2 regions of the Jeotgalibacillus malaysiensis genome follow, and region 1 is predicted to be linked to the other one. Evidence: riboswitches for the same ligand, from Rfam matches in the RefSeq annotation. Region 1 holds a riboswitch; the other holds the start of a gene.
What was found. A riboswitch is a leader RNA that binds a small molecule or an ion and turns the genes downstream of it on or off. The one in region 1 is predicted to bind S-adenosylmethionine.
Positions count from the first base shown of each region.

Region 2: linked by a shared signal. The riboswitch ahead of LG330_RS03530 (O-acetylhomoserine aminocarboxypropyltransferase/cysteine synthase family protein) and the one ahead of sfnG (dimethylsulfone monooxygenase SfnG) in region 1 are both predicted to bind S-adenosylmethionine.

Region 1 covers NZ_CP085252.1:2,760,062-2,764,253, reverse strand. The annotation lists gene LG330_RS14585 (GTP-binding protein) at 1-816, opposite strand, end outside; gene LG330_RS14580 (MFS transporter) at 1,046-2,245, shown strand; SAM riboswitch class I at 2,406-2,501, shown strand; gene sfnG (dimethylsulfone monooxygenase SfnG) at 2,714-3,802, shown strand; gene LG330_RS14570 (NADPH-dependent FMN reductase) at 3,799-4,192, shown strand, end outside.
Region 2 covers NZ_CP085252.1:610,662-614,853, forward strand. The annotation lists gene LG330_RS03510 (ATP-binding cassette domain-containing protein) at 1-314, shown strand, start outside; gene LG330_RS03515 (hypothetical protein) at 286-441, shown strand; gene LG330_RS03520 (hypothetical protein) at 446-1,027, shown strand; gene LG330_RS03525 (hypothetical protein) at 1,024-1,764, shown strand; SAM riboswitch class I at 1,857-1,973, shown strand; gene LG330_RS03530 (O-acetylhomoserine aminocarboxypropyltransferase/cysteine synthase family protein) at 2,088-3,389, shown strand; gene LG330_RS03535 (homoserine O-acetyltransferase) at 3,403-4,192, shown strand, end outside.

The DNA of each region.
Region 1 (4,192 bases):
TTGATAAAATCTTGCCGGGTGAAAAGGATGCTGCCTTTTATAAAGGAAAGATGTAATCCCGTACTCTTCTGTTTCCGGGATATGCTCTTCATTCAACTCTTTGATCCACCCCGCACCCTGGCTGGCTTTCTCAAAATCAAAAGCTTTCGTATTTAAAATGTCCAGCGGGTCTACCTGACCGTATGAAGCTGTCAGGATCTTTGCTTCGGGGTTTAATGTCTTCAGCAGAACCCTGATCGCATCCGCTTCCTCAGAAGAAACAAGATCGATTTTATTTAAAATAATGACATCAGCAAATTCAACCTGATCAATCAGGAGGTCAGACACGTCACGCTCATCCTGCTCATCATCTGTCTGTTTACGGTCAAGAAGCGTTTCGCCGCTCTCAAGATCATTTGCAAATCTGAGTGCATCCACAACAGTCACCATTGTATCGAGCCGTGTTAACTTACTTAAATCAATTCCGGTTTCTTCATCCTCGTACACAAATGTCTGCGCAACAGGGATCGGTTCAGAAATTCCTGTTGATTCAATCACGATATAGTCAATTTCGCCAATCTCAGCCAGCCGCTTTACTTCAATCATCAAATCCTCACGCAAAGTACAGCAAATACAGCCGTTCTGCATCTCAACCAGCGTCTCATCCGTTTGCGAAAAATAACCCTTCTTCAACTGACCGCCATCAATATTCACTTCACTCATATCATTCACAATCACAGCCGCTCTCAAATCCTGCTTACTATGTAAAATATGATTCAACAAAGTCGTCTTACCCGCACCTAAATAACCACTCAAAACCGTAACTGGTATCGTCATCATTATAACCCTCTCTTAAAACGTAATTATTACGATTTAAAGAATAGCGGATTTTTGGGGTGATGTAAAGGGTTAATAGGGGGGGTATACAGTGGGGACGGAGTTAAGTGATCCACTTTTAAAATCATTCTAAAAGTGAAACAGTCAACTCCGTCCCCGCTGTGCCGTTTTATTTTCATGCTTCATGTATAATGGAAACATTATCCGGTTACTGAAAGGAGCCAGAACGATGTCAAATCATAGAGGACTTTCAACTGCATGGCAGATGCTTGGCTGGCTGCTTTTGGCGCAGGTGGCTGTTGCGCTTGTGGGGCGTTCGCTTGCACCGCTTGGCCCGTTGATTGCTGAGGATCTTACACTTTCAAAAGCGCAGGTAGGATTGCTGCCTTCATTTTTATTTTTGGGACAGATGCTGGTCAGTATTCCGGCGGGGATGCTGACTGATAAGATCGGAACGCGACGATTGCTGTTGATCGTGTGTCTGGTGCTCGGTACAGCTTTTCTGCTTGGATCTTTTGCGTCAGGCCTTTACATATTACTATTTTTTATCATGCTCGGCGGGATGGGGTATGGCGCTATGCATCCCGTGACGAATCGCGGCATTCTTTACTGGTTCCCGGCTAAAAGAGGGACAGCGATGGGGATCAAGCAGATGGGTGTCACATTCGGTTCAGCCCTTGCAGCAATTGCACTTTTACCACTTGCAGTGGCATTTGGCTGGCGTGTGGCAATGGCAGTTGCGTGTGTTGTAGTGATGCTGAGCGGCATCATTGCGTTTCGCTTTTACAAAGAACAGCTCGCTGAAAAAACTGCCCGTGAGCCTGCGGTAAAAGGGAGTATGCTTGGTATTATTACGTATAAACCCCTGCTTTTAATCAGCTTAGTAGCACTAATTCTAAACGGTTCGCAAATGAGTGTGAATACATATCTATTATTTTTCGTTACGGATGAACTGTTTTTTAGTCTGGCACTGGCAGGAGCGATGCTTGTATTATCTGAAGCAAGCGGTTCGTTTGGCAGAATTATTTGGGGGTCAATCAGCGATACCTTATTTGGCGGAAGAAGATTTCCAGTGCTCATGATTATTATTGTGACAGCACTGACCGGAGCGCTCGGCATGGCGTTTTTAACTGAGGGAATTCCGGTCCCGCTGCTAGTTGTAATCGTAGTCGTTCTGGGGTTTGCCGTATCAGGATTTAACGGACTGTGGATGAATATCGCAACAGAACTGACACCCAGACAGCAGGCAGGGGCGGCAAGTGGAGTCAGCCTCACAATCGGCTCAGCAGGCGTCATTATTTTGCCACCGCTCTTTGGCCTGACGATTGATATGAGTGGAAACTTTCAGACTGCATGGCTATTGATGGCTGGGCTGTTGGGTGTGGCCGGGGTGCTGGCTTTTGTTTTGAGGAAGATGAAGGGGTTTTAGGGTGATACAGGGGGACGGAGGTTCTTGTATCATTTATGCAAAATTATCCTTTTTGATACAGCAACCTCCGTCCCCCCTGTATCACATAAATTATTTCAAAAATAGTTTGACAATTCCAATTCCGACCTTTAAGATAGGCTTTATAACTGAATAGCTTTACTTCTTATCAAGAGAGGCGGAGGGACTGACCCGATGAAGCCTCGGCAACCGGCGATGCGCGGTGCTAATTTCAGAGGATTGTTTCCGAAGATAAGAGGTGGCTGTGGCCGGAAAAGCTCGCTTCCTTTTGTTTTTGGATAAAAGGAGGCGGGTTTTATTTTGGTGAAAATAAAAAGAAGAGGTGCGGCAACACCTCTTCCGATGATGAGTTAAGACACCGGGTTGCGCCGAATATCTCTGTTCATCTATTTAATCGTATCACTGACAGGGATGTTCGTCTATTTACTTTATTAAAAGGAGACGATGAACATGACGAATTTGAAGTTTGCATATTGGGTACCGAATGTCAGTGGGGGACTTGTTGTATCAAAGCTGCCTCAGCATACGGATTGGAGCTTTGACGCGAATAAAAGATATGTTCAGATTGCTGAAGATGCAGGGTATGATTATGCCCTTTTACAGACGAGATTTTTTGCAAGATATGGGGCTGAAAATCAGCTTGAGGCGATTACGCTTGGGTCAGCGCTTGCTGCAGTAACAAAAAAAATTAATCTGATTGCAGCTGTTCATCCGGGTCTTTGGCATCCAGCCGTGTATGCGAAAATGCTCGCCACACTTGATCAGATCAGCAACGGCCGTGCAGCTGTGAATATTGTGAGCGGCTGGTTCAAGCAGGAGTTTATCGGGTACGGTGAGCACTGGCTTGATCATGATGAACGCTACAGAAGATCTGAAGAGTTTGCCCGGGTGTTGAGGGAGCTCTGGACAAAAGAAACAACAACTTTTAAAGGTGATTTTTATCGGATCAATGAAGCACCTTTTAAACCGAAGCCGGTGCAGGGTGGGGACCTTCCAATTTTTCAGGGAGGTAATTCACAGGCTGCAAAGGAAATGGCGGCGCGAGTCTCTGATGTTTATTTTATGAACGGGAATACACTGGAAGGTTTTAAAAAGCAGATAGATGAGGTGCGTGCGCTTGCTGTAAAAGAAGGAAGAACAGTGAAGTTTGCTGCAAATGGTTTTGCAATCGTGCGCGATACTGAGGAAGAAGCAGTCGATCTGCTCAGACAAATCGTTTCGCACGCAGATAAAGAGGCGGTTGAAGGGTTCAGGGAAGCAGTGAAGGACGCGGGTCAGGCTTCTAAGGAGAAGGATGGCATGTGGGCAAATTCCACCTTTGAAGATCTCGTGCAGTATAATGACGGCTTTAAAACCGGTCTGATCGGGACAGCTGAACAGGTGGCTGACAGAATCATTGAGCTGAAAAAGCTCGGCGTGGATATCGTACTGACAGGCCATTTCCATTACGAAACGGACCTTGAACGCTTCGGTAAAGAAGTCATTCCACTCGTAAAAGAGAAAGAACTGGCGTTAAAAGAAAGCGGGGTACTGGCATGAAGGTTCTAGCATTATCAGGCAGTCTGTCGGGCTCGAAAACTTATACGGTCATAAAAGAAGCTGCAGCCCTGCTCAGTGAGTTTGATTCTGTAGAAGTTGAAGCGCTAAACCTTGCAGATCTCAAGGTTGAATTTTGCGACGGGCGTGATCCATTGACCTATGAAGGGGATACAGACCTGATCATCAGAAAGATTGTTGAAGCAGATGCATTTGTCATTGGAACGCCAATTTACAGAGGATCGCTGACAGGTGCACTGAAAAATGTTTTTGACCTGATCCCAAATGATGCCCTGCGCGGAAAAGTGATCGGCTTTGTCGCAACAGGAGGCACCTACCACCATTACCTGGCGATCGAACACCAGCTGAACCCGCTAGCAAGCTACTTTCGGG
Region 2 (4,192 bases), 1.4 Mb from region 1:
ACCTCCTTTTGATCGACGGTGGGAGAAGCATTCTTCACCTCCCGATCGAAGAGGTGAAAGAGTATGCGATGGCGGTTTCAGGTTCGGCCGTCCAGGTGAGGAACTGGTCAGAGCAGCAGGAGATTATTGCGCGTCTTGAAGAAAAAGGCGGATTCTCAACAGTCATTGTGAAAAATCATTTTACAGCCGCTGAGAAGGCAGCTGCACGTGATCTCAGGTTTACACCGGTATCTGCAAGTGATTTGTGTGTGTACCTGACGAGAAGAAATATAGGGGGGATTGATGATGTCTTTAGCAACAGTCAGCACGGGTGATGTGATTCGTCAGCAGGTGATCTATAAGTGGTATTCCTATACAGATCTGTTGCGCAGTCTGGTCCTTCTGCAGGTCATTGCAATTGTTTTCTCTGCACTCGGGACAGGGGGGGGGGAGCACGTCTGATGATATGTTTTCACTTGAAGTAACGACTTACTCTACAAACGTTGTATTTGTATTTACAGTGTTCTGGCTGCTTGTCACACCTGCAATGATTACTTCAAAAAATTATTTATATGAGGATTTTTCTTTTGTCACAACCCGTTTGATCACACAGATTTCAAATGCTATTTTCTTCACTGCAGTGACACTGATCGCCACAATTTTTACTGTGATGAGCGGGTACCTGATTTACATGATTATGTCTCTGGTACGTCCTGCGCAATACTTCCCGGGACTATCGACAATCGGATCACCTGGAGAGCTTTTCATTACAGGCGCAGGAATGTTTGGGTATTACTTAATGGCTGTTGCAATTGGCTCTTTATTTGGGACGTTATTAAAAATCAGCAAGTTGTTTTTCGTGCTGATCCCTGCAGTTTTGTTCTTTCCAGTATTTTTACAAACGTATGTACTCAATGAATGGCTCTTTAGCTTCTACGTTCAGGAAAGCTCCTTGCTGATCTTTCTGGTAAAGGCAATTGCAACTGCGCTTATTCTATACAGTCTAGCTATATTTCTGATTAATAAAAGAGAGGTGAGAGAGGCATGACGTTTCTTGTTCAGATAGTTCCAATTGCGCTCATGCTGATCATTTTAACGCTCTTTTTTAAAAGAAGAGAGCAGCTCAAGCCGAAAAAACCAAGAAAATCCCTGAGCCGTCTGCTGCGTACCCGCATGCTGTATTTTATCTATGCAGGCGTTCTGCTTCTAGCAATGGCAGCCTATTATATTTTGCCTGAGCCGGCGGAAGGTGTAGGTAAAGCAGTGCCTGAAGAGGAATCGCTCAACTACTATGTCGACCTGTATGACCCTGCTCAGCAAAACCGTTTTGACGAGATCGATCCGGAATTCCTGGTGGAACAAAAACAGTATGACTTTTCAGGAGACCGGCTGAATATACCGGCACCGATGTATGGCTCATCCTATGGAGATACGCTATTTGCCGTTACCAAAGATGAAGAAGTTGATGGTGAAGTTCTGATCGATATGTATGAAACACCTGTTGTATTAAATGGTTTTGATATTACAGATGCCATTAATAGAGCAGAAGTGAAAATTGCTTATGATACCTTGAATGTGGAAACACCGGTGGGGAGTGACCGTTTAAAGTTTAACCAGTTTAATCCGCCCGCGCCCGCTCAACAGTTCTTAAAAGGAGAGCGTGCAGATCTTGCTTCAGGTTTCAGCTTTGCATATGGAATACATGTAATCCATCTGCGTGTACCTGCACATATTGAAATCGAGTATGCGCCTGAGGCAAATGTAGTTGAATTCACCGCCCAATAAAATTAATATTCAGAAAAAGGTTGACTTCTTTTTTCAGACTCTTTATAATCCTCAACAAGAGCAAAACACAACATGTACTTACAACTTTATAACTCTTATCCAGAGTGGCGGAGGGACTAGGCCCTGCGATGCCCGGCAACCAACGTATCAAATCCTGATACGGAAAGGTGCTAATTCCTACAGATCTGAAAAGGTCTGAAAGATAAGAGGAGGATATATAACCCTCTTCTTATGAAGGGGGTTTTTTATTTTCCCCTTTCACCTTCATTCAGTTAATACTTCACTGCAAACATCCATCAACCCATTAAAGGAGAGATTTACTCATGACAAACAATCAGCCGCAATACAATATTGAGACACTATTACTTCACGGTGCAACAGAATCAGATCCGACAACGAACTCAAGAGCGATTCCGATCTATCAGACAACATCTTATACATTTGACAGCGCGGAGCATGCGCAGAATTTATTTTCACTTGCTGAAGAAGGAAATATATATACGCGAATCGGGAATCCAACGGTTGCTGCTTTTGAAAACCGGATTGCGCTTTTAGAAGGCGGGGTTGGTGCAGTCGCAACAGCATCAGGCATGGCAGCAATCACGTATGCAGTGCTGAACCTGGCAGGCGCAGGAGATGAAATTGTCGCAGCCGCAAACCTTTACGGGGGCACGTACAACCTTTTCGCACAAACGCTTCCAAGGTACGGTGTGAACGTGAAATTCGTAGATGGCACTGACCCTGAAAACTTCAGGAAAGCAATTGGACCGAAAACGAAGGCTGTATTTGCAGAAGTGATTGGAAATCCAAGTCTGCATGTGCTTGATACTGAAGGCGTAGCGAAAGTCGCACATGAAGAAGGTGTGCCACTGATTGTAGACAGTACATTTGCAACGCCATATCTGAATAAGCCGATTGAACACGGCGCAGACATTGTTGTCCATTCAGCTACAAAATGGATTGGCGGCCACGGCACAACGATTGGCGGTGTCGTTGTAGATGCTGGCACATTCAATTACGATAACGGACGCTTCCCGGATTTTACTACGCCGGACCCAAGCTATAACGGATTACGCTTTGTAGACCTTGAAGCTGCAGCATTTATCGCAAAGCTGCGCGTGAACCTGCTGCGTGATACAGGTGCATGCCTCAGTCCTCAAAATGCATTTTATTTACTGCAGGGACTTGAGACGCTGCATCTGAGAGTGGAGCGTCATGTGGAGAACGCCTTGAAGGTCGCTGAGTATCTTGATCAGCACCCTTCAGTTGACTGGGTAGAGTATCCGGGTCTTGAAAGCCACTCATCATATGCGGCTGCGAAAAAGTATCTGCCGAAGGGTGCAGGTTCGATTATCGTATTTGGCATTAAGGGCGGACGTGAGGCAGGCAGAAAAGTGATTGACCATACGCAGCTCTGGTCACACGTAGCGAACGTCGGTGATGCAAAGTCATTAATTATTCATCCTGCTTCAACCACACACGCACAGCTGTCAGGAGAAGACCTTGAAGCATCAGGTGTAAAAGAAGAGCAAATCAGATTATCAGTGGGAATTGAGTCAATAGAAGATCTGATTAACGATTTGAATCAGGCGATTGAAAAAGCGGCAGTACCCGCGCATTTGTAAGGGAGGAATCAGGATGGGAGAGACATTAACTGAGAAGGTCATGCATCGTGAAGGAACAGTCGATATCGGTTCTTTGATACTTGAATCCGGAAAAGTGATTGATGATGTCTCTCTCCGCTACGAGCGGTCAGGAGATCCGTCGTTACCCGTGATCCTGATCTGTCACGCACTGACCGGAACGCACCAATCGGTTGGAACAGCACAGGAACCTGGCTGGTGGCGTGGATTTGCCGGTGAACATGCTTATATTGATTTAACAAAATTTCAGGTGATCACATTTAACGTGCTTGGTGGTTGCAGCGGTTCTACCGGTCCTGACTCGCTTAATCCATACGGTGAAAAGTACCGCACTGATTTTCCATTTATCACTGTAAAAGATATGGTGAACGCACAATATCAGGCCTGTCTGAAGCTTGGTATTACGAAGCTCCACGGTGTCATCGGCGGATCACTCGGCGGTATGCAGACGCTTGAATGGTGCATCAGCTATCCGGATTTTATGGATAAAGCCGTACTGCTTGCAGCGACTCCATCGTTAAGCGATTACGGGATTGCCTTTAACCGGATTGGCATCCATGCCATTGAAAACGACCCATCCTGGAATAACGGTCAGTATGAAAAACCGTCAGATGTAAAAGGATTTGAGGTTGCCAGAATGGTTGGCCTTGTTACTTACAGAAGTCCTTACCTGTTTACAGGCAGATTCAACAGAGAGGAAAAAGATGTAGAGGAGGAGCAGCCATTTTATCAGGTGGAGTCCTACTTGAAATATCAGGGTGAAAAAATCACGAAACGATTTGATC